3 regions of the Halobacillus sp. ABR2_026 genome follow, and region 3 is predicted to be linked to each of the others. Evidence: predicted binding sites of a transcription regulator. Region 3 holds the regulator's gene; each other region holds the start of a gene.
The links. The regulator Rex, encoded in region 3, represses fermentation and respiration genes when NADH is low (regulators of the CRP and FNR family bind a similar motif). The targets are predictions, from matches to a motif close to TTGTGAAATATTTCACAA.

Region 1 (6,449 bases), 1.2 Mb from region 3:
TGATTTGTAAGGTCACAATTTCACAACCGAGACAGGAGAGATCATATTCAGCCGTATAAATTTCAGTCGTTACAGCATTATATGTCACATCGTTCGGAGTGGGATACGGAGGTAAAGGGGCGATGGAAGTTCCTAAAGGTGCATTGGAAAAAGGAGCGGCATTCGCAACAGTTACAGGAGTTCCATCCGGGAGGAGCGCAATGTTTTCAGAGCCCTGAGATGTGATAATGTCTGCACGGAAATAATCGGCGACCTGCAGGATGAACTCAGGATTTTCTTCTGTTCCGAATTTCCAGTCAAAAGTTAATATGCCAGGGTTCTTTGGTAACAGGAAATCCAATTGGACGGTCACCACATCAAACGAGGCATCCCCATCCGGAGAACCGAAAGGATCTCCGGCTGGTAGAGTGGGACCTGCTGTATCATTGGATACGAAAGTCGGAGCAACCCCTGGAGTGAGGGAAGCATCTCCATTACTCAATACGACATAATCTGGACCTGCTGTAGGGAATCCTTGCAGGGGAGTCGATAAAATTTCACTCTGCACACCTGGTCCCGTCATAACAGCATCTACTAAACATAATTTTGTCAACGGGGTTACCAGAGCATCTACAACCTCATCAATCGTCGCCATTCACCATTCTCCTTTCTTTAATAAGAGTTTTCGTTTGTGAATCACCACCTTGGTTTCCATGCGTTATGTAAATAAAGAATGGAAAATCCATTCTTTATCCACCACTTACAAGAAGTAATTTGCAGAAATACAATATTTTCCTCTACAAGTTCCTGTTCCTTCTCCAGTACAGTTGATGACAACTGTATCGAAGTTCTGAACAGTAATAGATCGTGTATTCCCGTTTGGTCCACTTGTAGCAAGGGGTACATCAAATGAATCTACCAATGTACCTCCAGCACCTCCAGTGAAAATAGAAACTGTAAGGGAATCGCACACCCCGTATCGTAGAATACACTGATCGTTCCAGCATCGATTGTAAAGTTTGATTCCCAGACTGTTGCATCCGTACCAGGGTCTGCAGCACAGTCAATTGTAAAATTCCCGCAGAACTCATCACTTACAAAGCTTGCCGACGAATCAGGACAACAGCAATTTGCCATACCATTTCCTCCTATTTGTTTATTACATTACATCCTATGTATGAGAAGAAGATTGGACTAGGTCTATGTCCAACTTCCGCATAGATTTATAGTAATTGGGCAGGACGTATACTTTCTGACGGCCGTAGTTTTTTCAATGAAAGTATATAAATGGGTGGAAAGAACCGTGGGAAAAAAGAGTATAAAGTATAGGTAGCGACGATTTCTCAGTTATTGTTGCTCTAAAATAGGGAATAAGGTAGATCAGCACTCACATTCGTTTCTCTTATTATTTAGAAGAAAGTTGAATTTGTGAAGGATGTCACAAAATCGTCAACAACCATCTGACCATGAACGGTTTATACGTTTTATACTAGCGATAGATAGGTTACAGATTAGTTAGGGGGAACTTGAGATGTTCGGATTTGAAACTGTTGAAGTGAGCCGGGCCCTGACAGCTATGACGCTGCTCTTCCATGCGATCTTTGCGACGCTTGGTGTAGGTGTGCCCGTCCTTGTTTCGACCGCCGAGTTCATCGGTATTAAGAAAAAAGATCCACACTATACACTGCTTGCCCGCCGCTGGACGCGGGGGTACACCATTACGGTTGCTGTAGGCGTTGTGACTGGTACGGCGATCGGCCTGCAGTTGTCATTGATTTGGCCAAGCTTCATGCAGCTTGCCGGAAATGTCATTGCCCTGCCACTCTTTATGGAAACGTTCGCGTTTTTCTTTGAAGCGATTTTTCTGGGTATTTATTTATATACATGGGACCGGTTCAAGAAGCCGATTTACCACTGGCTTTTATCCATACCGGTCGTTATCGGAGGCACGCTATCAGCCTTCTTTATTACAACCGTCAACTCATTTATGAACACACCTCAGGGATTTGAGATGGAAGAGGGACGCTTCACAGCTGTCGATCCGCTGGCAGCGATGTTCAACCCTGCTACACCGACAAAAGTTTTTCACGTCATTTCCTCATCGTATTTGACGGCTGCCGCTGTACTGGCTGGAATCGCCGCCTTTATCATTCTAATGAAGAAAGGGTCGCTTTATCATAAGAAGGCCTTGAAATTGACCGTGGTGATGACGTTCCTTTTTGCAATCTTAACTGCTCTTGCCGGGGATTTATCAGCTAAGTTTCTTGCTGAACATCAGCCAGAAAAACTAGCAGCTGGGGAATGGCATTTTGAAACAGAAGAGGGAGCGGACCTCGTCGTCTTTGGAAGTTTAAATGAAAACAATGAAGTGGAAAACGCCATCCGTATCCCAAACGCGCTGAGTTTTCTTGCTCACGGCGACTTTAATGCAGAAGTGGAAGGGTTGGAAGAAACACCGGAGGATGAACGTCCCCCGTTATGGATCCACTATATGTTCGATCTCATGGTCAGCATCGGTTTCTATACGTTGGGTATCTCCCTCTTATTTATGGTTTTCTGGAAAATGAAAAAATGGAACGAATTTCATCCGCTTCTATTGTGGGGGATAGCGGCTTCTGGACCATTGACGATGCTTGCTATCGAATTTGGCTGGATTTATGCCGAGGTCGGCCGTCAGCCATGGATTCTGCGTGGATTTATGACAGTCGCCGAAGGTTCCACAACATCCCCTTATGTATTTTCAATGTTCATCCTGTTCGCAGCGGTGTATCTCGTACTTGGCATTGGCTGTCTCCTTACCTTAAGGAAAATCTTCAAAGGAAAGCCGGCCGAGCTGGAACTGGAACATCTTTATCCGCACACAGCCGCTGCAAGTAAGGAGGGGGACGCATGAGTTATGAATACATCGGGATTTCCGTACTGTGGATTTTTCTATATGGCTACTTGATCGTCGCCAGCGTAGACTTCGGGGCTGGTTTTTTCGCCTATTACGCCAGGATGACAAAAAAGGATCATCTGATCAATCAACTGATTTCGCGGTATCTATCACCCGTATGGGAAGTCACGAACGTATTTTTCGTTTTCTTCTTCGTAGGACTTGTAGGATTCTTCCCGGATATGGCTTACTATTTCGGACAAACCCTGCTTATTCCAGGAAGCATAGCCATTGTTTTGATTGCGATCAGGGGGTCTTTCTATGCGTTTGAGAATTATGGATCGAAAGACAATTCCCTGTATATGTTCTTATATGGAGCAACCGGTCTTTTGATTCCGGCATCGCTATCAACGGCTTTGACGATCTCAGAAGGAGGATATATTGAAGAAACGGCTGATGGAGTCCAGTTGTTATACGGAAAATTACTTTCAAGTCCGTACTCCTGGAGTGTCGTGTTCCTGGCGATCGTCAGCGTGCTTTATATCAGTGCTATGTTCCTTACGTATTATGCGCACAGGGCGGGGGACCAGCCGGCTCTTGAGATTGTCAGGAAATACGCCTTGTTTTGGAGCTCACCGACAATCATCGCAAGCTTGACGACATTCATCGCGCTCAGCCAACAGAACCTGGCTCACTATGAGAGAGCGATTGACCTCTGGTGGGTCTTTGGTATTTCGGTCGGGTTCTTTATGATCGCTGTCTTCCTTGTCTATCAAGGTAAGTATTACGGCTGGGCTTTCATAGCGGTCATGATCCAGTTTTTCATTGCCTTTTTCGGTTATGGGGCTTCCCATCTGCCGTACCTGCTCCACCCTTATGTGACAATTACAAGCGGTGTGACCAATGAATCGATGGCGATCGCGCTCGTGATCGTTTTCATCGCAGGTCTTCTGCTGTTGATCCCGTCGCTTATTCTATTGATGCGTCTCTTCTTATTTGACGCAGATTATGTGAAAGGCAAAAAATAAAGGTACAACAGGAAGCATAGGGTCCCAGGCTCTATGCTTCCTTTTCCTTTTCCGTCCCTGTTCTCCCTATAATCTAGCTCTGTTAAATTTCAATGTTGATATTTGCATCAACGGATGGAAGTGACAATGTGAATGATAGAACGGTAAAAAGGAATTCATTCCCAAGCGTCTAACCCTTTAGATGATCTACTTTCACGATTCAACCATTGAACCTTGTTGGATTATTATTTCGAAACGGAGTCTTTAACTAAATGGCAGGATTGTTGAAGACTTGATTTCGAGACTTCTGTGTTGTGAATAGGGGCTTCGGGGAATGACTCGCTTTCCGCGGGAGCGCGGTGAGCCTCCTCGGACTACGTCCTGCGGGGTCTCACCAAGCACTCTCTTCCCGCAGGAGTCTTGCCATTCCCCGGAGCCCCTAGAATCACACAAACATCTCGAAGCTGAGTCTTCAAGAAAAGGGAGCTTTCGTTGAATAAGCCAAATATAATAATGAGTAACTTTTATAAAATTGGAAGTTCCTTTTTGCAGTAATATCAACACTAGACTTTAACAGAGCCATAATCTGAGAATACAATAGGTAATGAAGGGTGTTCTATGATAGAATAAGCATAGATTTTTCGAGACACATGGGGGTAGACGTATGAAAAAAGAATTCGCAGTCATCGGTCTCGGCCGTTTCGGTGGCAGTATCTGCCGTGAATTGAGCCGTGAGGGGATGGAGGTACTCGCTCTGGACCTTGATGAGGACAAAGTAAATGAATACAGGGATATTGCCTCACATGCCGTCATCGCTGATTCGACGGATGAAAATGTGCTGAAAGAGCTCGGCTTCCGGAACATCGATCATGTCATCGTTGCGATTGGTGACAATATCCAGGCAAGTATGCTGACGACCTTGATTCTGAAAGAAATGGGCATCAAGATGATTACCGTCAAAGCTCAAAATGATTATCACGAAAAGATTTTAAACAAAATCGGAGCGGACCAGGTTGTCCACCCTGAACGTGACATGGGAAAGCGGATTGCTCACAACATCATTTCGAACAACATCCTGGACTATATCGAACTATCGGATGACCATAGTGTCGTAGAAGTGAAGGCCGGCAGTAAAATGGGCGGTCAGACGCTTGTCGATCTTGATATCCGTGCAGAATATGGGTGTAACGTTGTCGCCATTAAACGCGAAAAAGATGTCATCGTTTCTCCGATGGCTACAGAAGAAATCAGAGAAAGTGATGTATTGATCGTCATTGGAGCGGATAAAGACATTAGCCGGTTTGAGAAAAATCTCGTCCTGGAGGATTAAAAGAATCCACGGTCACTTACATTCATGATCACGATAAAAAGGAAGAAGACTCCTGCGCGCCGGAGTCTTCTTCTTTTTTATTATTTCTATCTGTTATATATGAAGAAAGGTCAACAGACCATTTTGTTATTGAACATATGATCGAATCAAGGGTAGTAAAAAAAGAGTCGTTTCAGATGAAAACCATAGACGATAAGAACGCACATTTCTCTCATTCGGAGGTGAGTGAATCAGGTTCTCTTTTTACCACAACAGCCGCCCCGTCTGACTGGACGTGGACTGTTACTTGACGTTGTGTTGATGACGATGGGCTGGCTGGAAGGCTTGAAATTCTGTTGGTATTGAACTTGTCTTTTCACATTTCTAGCTTTCACTTTTACCTCTCCTTATCCTTGATATTGTATTATAGTCAGAATTCCAGAAAAGGACAGGGCACATGCATTATTCTATGAAAAAAGGGTGTTCGTCATAAGTATGCGAAGAAACGGTATAACATTTAACAGATGGAGGGGTTGATTTGAAGGAAATGATGATCATCTTGACCTCATCGTCCGCATGATTAGCGAGATCATAAGAAGAAGGGATCGGTGCTGTGGTTGGGTGAGAGTGATAGATACCCAGCACCTTGTGATCCATGAGAGAAATATTTTTTAATGCCTCGGAGACTACCTTTTTGCTGACGAAAAACTTTCGGGGGGATTGCCATTCATTCTTTAATGGCCATAGGCGCTGAATGGAATGGTTATCGCTCCCAGTGACAAATCCACAAGCCTCATAGGGAAGTGCCTCAGCTGCAAACCGAACGAGTTGCTCATAAAGAGCTCTTGTTATTTTCATGTTCAGCTGTACCACCTTTGAAACATAGAAAGGAGGGAACGATCTTTTTTATCTCTCATCTCTTTATTATGATCAGCTTGTGGAAGTGAAGCATTCGTAACCTGCTCCGATTGATGGGGAGCTTTCGAATCTGATGGTCTCTTTTTATGCTTTATTTCTTTCTCTGCGTGTTGAACGGATAACTCGCCGGATTCGGGTCTCTTCAACTGAAAACGAGGGCCTTTCTCGGCTGTGTTTTCCTTATTTTTCATATTCTCTTGGGCGGTTTTTTCAACGTTTTTTTTTGAATTCTGGTGAACAGTCGCTTGCTGGTTGAAATCGAATTGAGGATTTACATACGTTTTCGATCTTCCAGCTTTTGCTCTTGCTGTTTTAGGCATCGGATGTTGAGGTAGAGACGGATAACCTTGCATTTGTTGTT
Region 2 (6,449 bases), 1.2 Mb from region 3:
GGCCTGTCTTTTCTTTCCGGTCTGATATGGTAAAATCAAGGGTGAAAGATTATATGTTCATCTAGAAAGGAAGATGAGATTGTCTGAGCAATCCAAAAAAGAATGGCTGGAATGGTTGAAAGCCATTGCCGTAGCTATTACCCTCGCATTTATATTACGAACCTTTTTCTTTGCCACTTCCATCGTCGAAGGGGCCAGCATGGACCCGACGCTTAAAAACGGGGAAAGAGTCATGTTTAATAAGATTATATATTATGTCGATGAACCGGACCGGGGAGATATCGTCATCATCGAAAGGCCAGTAAAAAGCTACGTAAAACGAGTCATCGGTCAACCCGGAGATACGATTGAAATCCGGGATCATGAGCTGTACGTGAACGGCGAACAGCAAACTCAAGAATATCTGACAGAAGAGGCAGCCTCTGCCACAAGAGATTTCGGTCCTGTTGAAGTTCCTGAAGGCAAATACTTCGTCATGGGCGATAACCGCTCTATAAGTAAAGACAGCCGTAACGGCCTCGGCTTCGTTAAAGAAGAAGAAATCATCGGACGGACCGAATTAATCATCTACCCCTTCAACGAGTGGGGCCTGACAAAATAGCCATGAAAAACGACCCGTCGACAAACGGGTCGTTTTTCATGATCTCTTTCAAGGGGGACCAAGTTTCAATTAAATCTGAACAACTTCCCTCGAAGAGTGTTGGGTCCTCCAGCACATTTCTTAAACCTCTGTTGCTCTTTTCCCGTCCATTATTTTGTGGTGGAAACCTTATCGGGCAGCTCATGAAGAGTTTCAATCAGTTGATCAAGTTTCCCCTCGACACGATGAAGCAAATAAAACGTCACCGCCACCGGGAATCCAACATCCGCTAAAATTGAAATCCATGCCTCCATCCCCATTCTTTCACCTCTTTCTTTTCTGTTCTAAAAAAAGGCCGCTAACCATGGCTAGCGGCCCTTCTTTCAATTAAAACTCAATATCATAAATATTGCGCTCGACGATTCTTGCTTCCTTCTTCTCCACAAGGTCACCGCCTGTGGAATAGAAACATCCTTGAGTAAGAATCGCATCCATAGCTGCATCCACTTGGACCGGATCGACTGGCTCTACAGGGTCATCCAGACTGAGCGTTACTGTTTTCCCTTCTTCATTCAGGAACTTAAGTTCTAACTTTTTCAATTCATTCTCCTCCTTTTTCATTTATTAAGATTCAGTCAATACAGAACGATCGTCACGGGCGATATCGATCAGGATATGCTGTTGCAATGGAGATAACGCAACGGAAACTTCATGGAGCTGTTCGTCTGTTGCATCGGTTTTGATGGAATTGAATGATTTACGTTTCAGAATCATATCCCCATCCTCATCGGTCCCTGTTGAAAAGACAAGCTGCAAACGACTGTCTACTTTCAATGTGTTCACGGCCATTGGCTTCACCTCCTCTCCCTTCTATAATCGAAGGATCAGCAGAAAAAGTGTCACACCGGTCGTTTTTTTAATTTTATGGAAACAGTGAAAAGATCGGTCTGCCTTCTCTTTTAAGGCAACGTTTATTATGTAAGAAATCGAACATAATCCAAACGATAAAGGGTAAGAGCAAAAGCTGATAGAAAAAAAGCGTCCGGGAAAGGTGCTGATGAGGCACCTTTCCCGGACGCTTACGTTAAGTAAGTATCAACCATTATCAAATATTGTTAACCCTATAAGTCCCAGCATGACGATGATGCTGATAAAAAACATGACCATCTCCATCTTTGTTCCACCCCTCTTTCCCTTCTATCATAGCAAAAATTCGAAACTTCCGCTTTGCCTTTCCAAATTCTTTACTATTTTTATCCTTCCCTGAAAAAGAAACTCCCAATCGATATTTTTCACAATTCTGCCATACAGGTATGGCTACTTTGTGAATTAATGCACAAACAATATTTTTTTGTGAACTCCCCGGCTATACTTGAATTGAAAGAAAGGATTAATCCATCTTGTGAAATACTGAACAATAAAAAAGGAGGAAATACCATGTTATTTGAAACGTTACGTAACAACAAAACGGCGGCTGTGATCTTGACTGTTTTCCGAGTATACTTAGGATATGCGTGGTTGAGCGCAGGTTTCGGAAAAATCACCGGGGGCTTTGATGTCAGCGGTTTTCTGAACGGGGCGATTGCTAAAGCGGAAGGAGCGCACCCGGCGGTCCAAACGTGGTGGGCGGTCTTCCTTGAACAAGTCGCCCTCCCGAACCATGGATGGTTCGCCTTTCTTGTGATGTGGGGGGAAGTTTTTGCCGGGCTTGCTCTTCTATTAGGATTATTCACTCATGTAGCGGCATGGGGAGCCATTCTCATGAACTTCGCCTTTTTGTTCAGCGGCACCACCAGCACGAATCCACAGATGGTTCTGCTCACCTTCTTCATCCTTGTTGCAGGCGCAAATGCCGGACGATACGGACTGGATCGATGGGTGCTGCCACTTCTCAGAAAGCAGGTAAACAAACGCCCGATCGGAAAGCTCGTACATCCCTAACCCGTTCAGCCCTATGTTATCGCATAGGGCTTTTTTCGTTTATTTTACTTCCTGATGAGGTATGATGATTTTATACAATATTATTTGAGGTGCTTTATGTCCACTTATTTTTACAGATTTTTTATTTTCTGGTACATATGCGGCGTGGTTTTAGTCACCTTCGATCTACTGCCGCCATGGCTGGAGTGGGCGAACAGCGTCTTTCTCCTGACGGCCGGAGGAGTGGCCGGTGTATATTTCATCAAGATGTACGGATGGGCACGTGGGATCGGCTACAGTCTCATTATTATCGTGGTGAGTATTTATGTGGAACACTTGGGCGTCAGCCATAACTTTTTATTCGGAGCGTATCATTATACCGAAAACTTCGGTCTTAAAATAGCAGACACTCCAATTACGATCGGTTTTGCGTGGCTGCTGGTCATCGGCTGTTCCCATGAACTGGCCCGTGTGTTGACCCATGGTTTAAAGAAATGGACGAAGAACATTTTATTTATCCTGACAGGTGCATGGGCTGCTGTTACGATGGACCTCATCCTCGATCCCGTCTCCTATAAGGTAAAAGAATATTGGATTTGGGAAGACAGTGGCTTTTATTACGATATTCCCTTTTCAAACTTTTTCGGATGGTTCGTCCTTGCTGCGCTTTTCCATTTGATTTTCCTATTGATGGAACCTCAAAGAACGAGAAAAGGTCTTCACCCATGGCCGAACCGGATGGCCCTCATGTTCGGTTTGATCATCTTTTTATTTCTTTGCATCGCATTCACCGGCAAGTTGTATGGAGCGGTTTTATTCGTCAGTGCCTTGACCATTTTATGGTATGGCTTATATTTTTGGAGGAGATCCTATGTTTCTGCCCGCACGTAAAACTTCGTGGATCGAATGGGGATTCACCCGCTTCAACCGATCCTTTTTGCACCACCATTTTCATAACATCATGATTCAACTGCCTGAGGAGCTGCCTGCTGGAAAGACTTTATTCCTTATCAATCATTCCACATGGTGGGATCCGCTCCTAATCTTTTACATCAATGATCAGGTAGTAGGTTCAGACGGTTATGGGATGATGCATGAAGACGGAATCCGCCGGTTTCCTTTTTTCCGTAGGATCGGTGCCTTTTCCGTGAACAAGCATGACCGGCGGCATTTGATCCAGTCCTTACACTACAGCAGAGATCTGCTTCATGAAGGGAATACCGTATGGATTTTCCCTCAAGGTGATGAACAACCCCTGGAAAAGCGTCCGCTCGGATTCTTTTCCGGCATCGGTTATCTTGCTGAACAGTGCCCGGATGCCCATGTGGTACCAGTGTCTTTGTATTATGCATTGGAGCATAAAAAAAAGCCCAACGCCTACATAAAAATCGGCTCACCACTTCCACCTCACCATTACCGTTCCTTTAACCGGAAGGAAATGACCCGGTACTTTGAACAGGAAGCCACCCTGCAGCTTGATCAATTACGCAGGGATGTCATCGATGAGAACCATCAAGAGTTTAAGAATTTAAAGCGAAAGGGAGAGCGGTTATGATGATGTTCTTCATCCTTCTGATCATGGTTATTTTTTTGAATGGATGGACCATGTTCAACAGTCTATTCCTCTACCCATTGACAAGGAAGAGCCATCAGGAAGATCCCCCCTCTGTTTCCCTGCTCGTGCCTTTAAGGAACGAGCAGGGAAATGTTAAAGAATTGGTTACTTCCCTGCGCGCCCTTACATACCCTGAACTTGAGGTAATCTTGCTGGATGATCATTCAGAAGATTACACGTGGGACAGGCTTTTGACGGAGACGGCTGACGACGGCCGTTTCACTATGCTGCGAGGAAAAGAACTGCCTGAAGGCTGGAACGGAAAAGTCCACGCCTGCCATCAACTTTCGCAGGAAGCAAGCGGAGAGTATCTCCTGTTTCTGGATGCTGACGCCCGTGTCGCTCCCGGAATCGTCCAGCAAACCTTGGGAACGATGCAGCAAAAAAAGGCCGACATGCTCAGTGGATTTCCGAACTATCCGAATTCAAACTTTCTCAGTCATATGCTCGTGCCTCTGCAGCATATGGTTGTCCTTCTCCACTTGCCTTTATTCATTGCGAACCGGACCACAAAACCGATGTTCACGGCAGCTTGTGGGATTTTCATCATGATTGAAAAAAATGTCTACGAGAAAATAGGCGGTCACGCAGCTGTTCAAGAATATTGGTGGAAGACGTTCACCTTGCCAGGGAAGTGAAGAAACATGGCTACCGAATGATTCTCGCAAACATTACGGAATCTGTTGTTTCCTACATGTATAACAGCAGCAGAGAAACGTGGGAAGGCTTTAAAAAGAATACCTATACAGGCATCGGCCGTTCTACGGGTATGGTCGTGTTCCTGACGCTTTTTTACATACTCTTGTTTGTCGTTCCAGCAGGATACGCAGTCGCCGGGTTATTTTCAGGTAGTTATGCGCTGTTCCTTCCCTACCTGTTGACAGTCGCTTTCAAAATGTATGTAGACACAAGGACCGGTCATCCCCTCTGGCTGTCCTTCCTTCTGCCCGTTTCTGTGCTATGTCTGATCGCCATTTTATGGGCTTCCCGGTCCGTCCATAAACGAGGAGAAAAATATCAATGGAAAGGAAGGTCCTATCAATGAAGATTGCGATAATCGGCGGAGGGCTTGGTGGTTTATCAGCGGCTATTACCCTTGCGAAGCACGGAGCCGATGTCCGGCTTTTTGAAAAAAACAATCATTTCGGCGGTAAAATGATGAGCGTCGATGAAGCAGGTTTCCATTTTGATTTTGGCCCGAATACGATCACGATGCCTGAAGTCTTCCAGGATGTCATCAGGCAGGGTGGGCTCAATCCCCGTGAAGAACTGCCATTTGCAAAAATTACCACTCATACGAGAAACGAATTCAAAGATGGAACGACGTTTGATTTTTCTACCGATCAGGAAAAAATGAAGCAGCAGCTCGGGAAGCTCGATCCTAAAGGGCACGTCATGTACCGGGATTTCCTGATGGAAATTGAACGGCTCTACCGTTTATCCCACAAACATTTTTTACATAGGACGTTTAAAAGCTGGAGAGATTATCTATCTCCCTCATTGGGCAAAAACATCGTCCAAGTCCGTCCCTTGGAATCCATGGATCATTTTTTCCGTAAATATTTTTCCAACCCGAACATTCTTCAGGCATTAAGCCGTTATTCCACGTATATCGGGTCCGATCCATACCGCGCTCCGGCGACATTCAGTATGATCGCCCACCTCGAATGGAACGATGGAGTTTATTTCGTAAGGGGCGGCAATACAACAATCGCCGACCGTTTCGTAAAAGCGGCCGAGAATGTAGGTGTAAGGTTGTACAGCGGAACGAAAGTAACAAAAATCACGCATCAAAATCAACAGGTGACCGGTGTTGAAACAGATGAAGGGGACCATTTTGAAGCGGACCATATTATCGTGAACGGAGACCTGCTCCAAGCAGTTCCGGATTTGATTGAGCCTGAGGCGAGGCCCTCTCTTTCCAATAAAAAAATCGCAGGCTATGATCCATCCATTTCTGCTTTTGTCATTACGGCGGGACTTGATACAAAAATCAACCGGCTTAAGCATCATCATTTATTTTTCTCGAAGGACTATAAAAAAGAATTCAACGCCTTAAAGAATGGAAAATATGCCGATGATCCGACGATCTACATTTGTACGTCCTCCAAATCGGATCCATCTGTTTCCATGCACGGGGATAATTGTTTCATCCTCGTCAATGCCCCTCCCCTCCATGGAAAGGGCTCCTATAATAAACTTGCATATAAAGCTCATATTTACGACCGGCTTCAGGAAGCAGGTATTCCAATCAGAGAACACATTCAGTTCGAGCGCGTCTGGGACCCTGAGGACATTGAAGATGAGTTCGGAGCTTACCGGGGGTCTTTGTAT
Region 3 (6,449 bases):
CCGCCGCTTAAGGAATTGATCGGCGTGTCCCAGCTGAAGTTTTTGAAGTTCAATCCATTCAGCACGGCACGGATGTCGGCTTCATACTGATAGCCACCAGCCGTTTTGAAATATTCCTGTTTACGGTCATAGTCCGTTAACAGCTGTTGATAACGCTTCTGATCGTCGAGCAGGTCCGGGTCTGCCATTTGGACTTCCATGGAGCGGAGTTCCTTCTCCAAGTCCTTCAGATGAGTAAACACCTTTTCCATTTCATTCCAAATAGTCTCCTCAGACTGCAGGCCAGTATTCTGGGCCAGATAGCCCAGGGTCGTTTCTTTTGGTTTGAAAATGTCGCCTTCATCATGGCTCATTTCTCCTGCCATCATTTTGAGCAAGGTCGATTTCCCTGCCCCGTTTCGACCGACGATAGCAATCCGGTCGTTCATCTGCACTTCCAATTTGATATTCGATAAAATCAACTCGGCGCCGAAACGCTTCGTCAATTGGTTCAATTGCATGAGAATCATGTCGTTTCACCTCAATAAAATCAGTGTATCTCAACAGCAGGTCCCCTAGCAACACAAGGCTATCCAAGTTTGTGAAATCTTTAACGACTATCGTTTGATTTTTTGGTAGAATAAGAGTAATGTTTCAATCAGTACTGTTAACGATTTTTGGACAAAAAGGGGTAGGAGAAAATGACCGAATTCAGTCATTTCAACGACCAGGGCCGGGCCCGTATGGTGGATATCTCTGAGAAAGAGGATTCTGTACGGACGGCGGTCGCCGCAACGAGTATACAAGTGAACGAAGAGATTCATCATAAAATCACCAACCATGAAATTGGAAAAGGGGACGTTCTTTCCGTGGCACAGGTCGCAGGGATCATGGCCGCTAAAAATACGTCCGACTGGATTCCGATGTGTCATCCTCTTTCATTGAAAGGAATCGATGTGTCTTTCGAGTGGGAGACTGGATCACAGCCCGTCCTTCACATCGAAGTTTCTGTGAAGACGAAGGGGAGTACAGGGGTGGAAATGGAAGCGCTAACGGCAGCTTCAGCAACAGCCTTGACGGTTTACGATATGTGCAAAGCCCTAGATAAAGGGATGGTCATCGGCCCGACCTATCTGAAGGAAAAAACAGGCGGGAAAAACGGCGACTACACGAGAAACAGATAAAGGAGTCCGGTGCTAATGGATATCGAACAAACGAAGATTCCACAAGCGACAGCCAAGCGGCTGCCGCTCTATTATCGCTTTTTGAACAACCTTCATACCCAGGGCAAATTGCGGGTTTCTTCGAAAGAACTGAGTGATGCGGTCAAAGTCGATTCAGCGACGATCCGCCGCGATTTCTCCTATTTCGGAGCGCTCGGGAAGAAAGGGTACGGATACAATGTCGAGTATCTGCTTTCCTTTTTCAGAAAAACGCTCGACCAGGATGAAACGACGCGCGTCGCTCTGATCGGTGTCGGGAACCTGGGGACGGCCTTTTTGAACTATAATTTTACGAAGAACAACAATACGAAAATCGAAATCGCTTTTGACGCTAATGAGGAGCGGGTCGGTTCTGAGGTCGGCGGGGTGAGCGTCGAGCACATCGACGATTTGGAAAAGAATCTCGGCGATATTTCAGTGGCCATCCTTACGGTTCCATCATCTGCTGCTCAAGGGATTGCAGACAGGCTTGTTCAGGCAGGTATTTCCGGGATTCTGAACTTTACCCCTGCGAGGATCAGCGTGCCATCTGATGTGAGGGTTCATCATATCGACCTTGCGATTGAACTTCAGGCGCTAGTCTATTTCCTGAAGCATTACCCATTGAATGAAGAAGGAACTGAGGAAGAATAATAAAAGAGCGGAGTGTAAATCCTTTTGGTTTTACACTCTTTTTTTAGGAGGCAGAAGTTTGGGAACATCTACGATCGGTGCTAGAACAGAACGGTTGATCATTAAGCCTTTGGAAACCGGTGACTACGAAAGCTGGCTGCAAGGGTTCAAAAGCAGGCTTCCGTCCAGGCATCGCCACGACGAAGGCCGTGTGGATATGGGGGAGTGTACAGAAGAATGGTTTGCAGGCCTCATCGATAAACACCGCCAATTAGCAGCGGACGATACGGCTTACGTCTACGGAATCTTTTTAAAGGAAAACCATGAGAACGTGGGGATGATTGATTTTTCCACACTTGCACGCCATGATTTTCAATGGGGAAGGATCGGCTATACGATTCACAATCAACATTGGAAGAATGGATATGGGAAGGAATCTGTCTCCGAAGCGCTGAAAATTGGTGCTCAAGACTTGAATTACCACCGGATTGAGGCACACATCAACGTGGATAACCTTCCATCTCAAACGCTAGCGGAGCGTGTCGGGATGGAGTTTGAATGCACCCGTAAAGGGTTCATTTATGAATTTGGAGAGTGGACGGATAACATGATCTATTATAAGAATGACGAATAAACAAGAGCTCAGCCTAAGGCTGGGCCTTTTTTGTAACAGGTGAGCATGAAAATCGTTTACCGGCGATCTGTCGCATCCAGTCGAAACGTGCAGGATCATGGTTAAAGAACGGTACAGGTGGTATAGTATAAGATAGTTCGAGTATCGAAGGAAAGCGGGTGAGAGAATTGAGTAAACTGCCTCATAAATGGCTCGTGGTCGTGTCCGTCCTGTTCGGGACATTTACGGTCATACTTAACAACAGCATGCTGAACCCGATTCTGCCCCGGTTTATCGAGATCTTCGATTCCGATGCGGTCGCCGTCGGCTGGATTTTGACGATCTTCATGGTTTCCATGGGGATGACGATGCCGCTGACCGGCTATTTCGGAGACCGGTTTGGGAAAAAGAAAGTGTATCTGACGGGCCTTTGTATTTTCATCGCAGGGTCTATGCTCGGATTCTTTTCCTCCACGCTAGGAATGGTCATTCTATCCCGGGCTATCCAGGGAGCGGCAGGTGGATTGATGATGCCGATTGCCATGGCCCTTATCTTCAATTCGTTCCCGCGCTATGAGCGGGGGCTCGCCGTCGGGGTGTACGGAGTTGCCGCGATGGTTGCACCGGCAGTTGGTCCAACCATCGGCGGGTTTCTTATCCAATATGTCGATTGGCCGTGGCTGTTTGCTTTCAACATTCCATTTGGCTTGACGGGTCTGATCCTGTCTTCGAGATTTCTTGAGCGGACGGAAACAGATCCAGCGAAGCGTTTCGATCTGATCGGCTTTATCATAATCGCGACCGGAATCGGTTCTGTCCTGTTCGCCCTCGGCCGGGGGCGGACGCTTGAGACGTTGTTCGACCCGTTGAACATCGCCCTCATCGCGGGAGGACTAGCAGCGATCGTCCTGTTTGTCTTTTACGAAAACCGTCAGGAAGATCCCCTGTTGAACTTGTCTGTGTTCAAAGTGCCGACGTATTCGGTGTCGATCGTTGTTACATCGGCGGCTTCCATCGGGCTGTTCTCAGGTATTTTCCTGCTGCCATTATTGATCCAGAACGTTTATGGTTTGAATGAAGTCATGACCGGACTATTGTTCCTGCCGGCAGCGGCAGCGAGCGGAGTGTTCATGTCCATTGGTGGACGAATTCTAGATAAAAAAGGACCGAAGTATGTCGTCCCTCCTGGTCTGACCATCATGGCGCTTGCTACGCTCGGTTTGAGCTTCCTGCAACTGTCGACGCCGTATTGGCTGATTCTGTTACTGAATACGGTCAGGGGACTCGGGATGGGGATGGGGAACATGCCGGCGACGACGTCCGGGATGAACAGCATTCCCGAACACCTCGTGGCTCAAGGATCAGCGATGAACAACATCATCCGTCAGATTTCCTCGTCCCTCGGTATCGTCTTTTTCTCGATCTATTATGAAGTGAGACGTGCGCAGGTATCGGCGAATCCTGATATGGATATGCAGGCGGCGACCTTGCAGACTTTGAACGAAGCCTTTCTCGTGTCAGCGATTGTGCTGATCATCGCCATCCCGTTTTCTTTCATATTGAAAGGAGTACAGGATGACAAGGAAGAACAGCAGGCATAGAAAAAAAGCAGGTCCATCAGCGGGCCTGCTTTTTTGCATCATTTTTTCTTGGCATTCTTAATTTTGTTGTGAAGATTGAATAGGCGGATGGCTACCGCAATATTGAACGTCGCAACAATGGCAAGAATGATGGTCATCGCATTCCATACGGTTTCTTCTGCCGACTGGGCGGCGATGTAAGTGAATGCGACACCCATCATCATATAAAGAAAAGCCATGAATAAGGGAGATGTTCTCATATTATAAAAAGCCTCCAATAAAGATGGTCTCCAACTGTTCCTGCATGCGTCGGATATCCTCTTCAGTCAGGAAATACTGAGAAGCGACAACAAACGAGTTCATCGCCATATGAGCCACGATTGGTGTAATAATCCGTTTTGTTTTGACATAAAGGAAGGCGAAGACGACTCCCATGGAGAAGTACACTAACATGTGGCTGAAATCGAAATGGAACGCTCCGAACACGAGCGCGGAAACAAGGACAGCCAGCCAGAAATTCGTCCGTTTATAGATGGAACCGAAGATGATTTTCCTGAAAATGATTTCTTCCGTAATCGGTGCGAACACGACGGGAAGAAGGATGAACAATGGAGATTCACGAGCGATTTCCATCAACCCCATCGTATTTTCGGATCCTGGCGATACACCGAACAATTCACGTTCAATCGTTGCGGCAATGGCCTGGGCGAACAAAGCTAAGAAAACACCGGCAATTGACCAGAGGATGACTTTCCCGGGCCCCGCTTTTTCCTCGCTCCGGGCAAGCGCATCCATGTTGTCCTTGCGGAGCAGGAGAAGGATGATAATGGTCGCTATGGTGAAACTGAACACAGACCAAACGGCAATGGCGTCGAAGCGGGCCATACCCGCCGCCTGCACCATAACAGGGACAGCGATAATGGCTGACACCTGTGTAATGAGATAGGTTACGATAATGTACCAATAATGTTTCGGCATAAAGGCACGACTCCTTTTATAAATACCTTTTGATTAGCTTCAATATACATACTTTATGTATTCTATCACAGTTTCAAAACCAGACGTAAGGAATAAGGGTCACTGTAAGAATTTTGTCGATAAAGAAGTGCAAAATTTCTATAGTTTCTACTTGAAAAACGAGAGGGAATTGCTTATTATAATAATTGTGTTAGCACTCAACCACAACGAGTGCTAATAAACGACAAAAATTTGAAACAACCATATCAAGGAGGGTGTCCTAATTGTTAAAGCCACTTGGTGATCGTATTGTTATTGAACTAGTTGAAGAAGAACAGACTACTGCGAGCGGAATCGTACTTCCGGACTCTGCGAAAGAAAAGCCTCTTGAAGGTAAAGTTGTTGCCGTCGGCGCAGGCCGCGTAACAGACAACGGTGAAAAAGTAGCCCTGGAAGTCGCCCAAGGCGACCGCGTCATCTACTCTAAATTCGCAGGTACAGAAGTGAAGTATGAAGGCAGCGAGTACTTGATTCTGCGCGAATCTGATGTACTGGCCGTCATCCAGTAATGCTTCTATAAAAATACTTAGATACGATATTAATGAGGAGGGCATTTTAAATGGCTAAAGAAATCAAATTTAGTGAAGACGCACGCCGTTCTATGCTGCGTGGTGTAGATACATTAGCAAATGCTGTTAAAGTTACACTTGGACCAAAAGGACGTAACGTCGTATTAGATAAGAAATTCGGTTCTCCACTGATCACAAACGATGGTGTGACGATTGCGAAAGAAATCGAATTGGAAGACCACTTCGAAAACATGGGGGCACAACTCGTTTCTGAAGTTGCTTCCAAAACAAACGATGTTGCGGGTGACGGTACAACAACTGCAACAGTCCTTGCACAGGCAATGATCCGTGAAGGTCTTAAGAACGTAACGTCCGGTGCAAACCCAGTCGGTATTCGTAAAGGGATTGAGAAAGCGACAGCCGTAGCAACAGAAGAGCTTCGCAAAATCTCTAAACCTATCGAAGGCCGTGACTCTATCGCGCAGGTTGCTAGCATCTCTGCTGCTGACAATGAAGTCGGCCAATTGATCGCTGAAGCGATGGAACGCGTTGGTAACGACGGTGTTATTACTATTGAAGAATCCAAAGGTTTCAACACAGAACTAGAAGTGGTTGAAGGTATGCAGTTCGACCGCGGCTATGCTTCTCCTTACATGGTCACTGACCAGGATAAGATGGAAGCGGTTCTTGAAGATCCTTACATTCTCATTACAGATAAGAAGATCAACAACATTCAGGAAGTCCTTCCTGTACTTGAGCAAGTAGTCCAGCAGTCCAAGCCACTACTATTAATCTCTGAAGATGTTGAAGGCGAAGCGCTTGCCACTCTAGTGGTCAACAAACTTCGCGGTACATTCAACGCCGTAGCCGTTAAGGCTCCAGGATTCGGTGACCGTCGTAAATCAATGCTTGAAGA

Region 1: the regulator Rex is predicted to act here: its motif matches at 1,406-1,423, upstream of ACXADE_RS08350 (cytochrome ubiquinol oxidase subunit I).
Region 2: the regulator Rex is predicted to act here: its motif matches at 1,903-1,920, upstream of ACXADE_RS08170 (DoxX family membrane protein).

The regions. Positions count from the first base shown of each region.
Region 1 is NZ_JBSWTM010000001.1:1,606,064-1,612,512, forward strand. It holds gene ACXADE_RS08335 (choice-of-anchor L domain-containing protein) at 1-634, opposite strand, end outside; gene ACXADE_RS08340 (S-Ena type endospore appendage) at 740-952, opposite strand; gene ACXADE_RS08345 (S-Ena type endospore appendage) at 895-1,116, opposite strand; gene ACXADE_RS08350 (cytochrome ubiquinol oxidase subunit I) at 1,511-2,872, shown strand; gene ACXADE_RS08355 (cytochrome d ubiquinol oxidase subunit II) at 2,869-3,882, shown strand; gene ACXADE_RS08360 (potassium channel family protein) at 4,526-5,191, shown strand; gene ACXADE_RS08365 (M67 family metallopeptidase) at 5,633-6,028, opposite strand; gene ACXADE_RS08370 (hypothetical protein) at 6,031-6,449, opposite strand, start outside.
Region 2 is NZ_JBSWTM010000001.1:1,570,441-1,576,889, reverse strand. It holds gene lepB (signal peptidase I) at 80-601, shown strand; gene ACXADE_RS08185 (YvrJ family protein) at 751-894, opposite strand; gene ACXADE_RS08180 (DUF2922 domain-containing protein) at 968-1,180, opposite strand; gene ACXADE_RS08175 (DUF1659 domain-containing protein) at 1,205-1,429, opposite strand; gene ACXADE_RS08170 (DoxX family membrane protein) at 2,018-2,521, shown strand; gene ACXADE_RS08165 (carotenoid biosynthesis protein) at 2,618-3,391, shown strand; gene ACXADE_RS08160 (lysophospholipid acyltransferase family protein) at 3,372-4,055, shown strand; gene ACXADE_RS08155 (glycosyltransferase family 2 protein) at 4,052-4,753, shown strand; gene ACXADE_RS08150 (glycosyltransferase family 2 protein) at 4,720-5,160, shown strand; gene ACXADE_RS08145 (phytoene desaturase family protein) at 5,157-6,449, shown strand, end outside.
Region 3 is NZ_JBSWTM010000001.1:368,794-375,242, forward strand. It holds gene ACXADE_RS02035 (ABC-F family ATP-binding cassette domain-containing protein) at 1-509, opposite strand, end outside; gene moaC (cyclic pyranopterin monophosphate synthase MoaC) at 681-1,163, shown strand; gene ACXADE_RS02045 (redox-sensing transcriptional repressor Rex) at 1,179-1,835, shown strand; gene ACXADE_RS02050 (GNAT family N-acetyltransferase) at 1,894-2,448, shown strand; gene ACXADE_RS02055 (MDR family MFS transporter) at 2,616-4,028, shown strand; gene ACXADE_RS02060 (YdiK family protein) at 4,067-4,267, opposite strand; gene ACXADE_RS02065 (lysostaphin resistance A-like protein) at 4,269-4,985, opposite strand; gene groES (co-chaperone GroES) at 5,249-5,533, shown strand; gene groL (chaperonin GroEL) at 5,584-6,449, shown strand, end outside.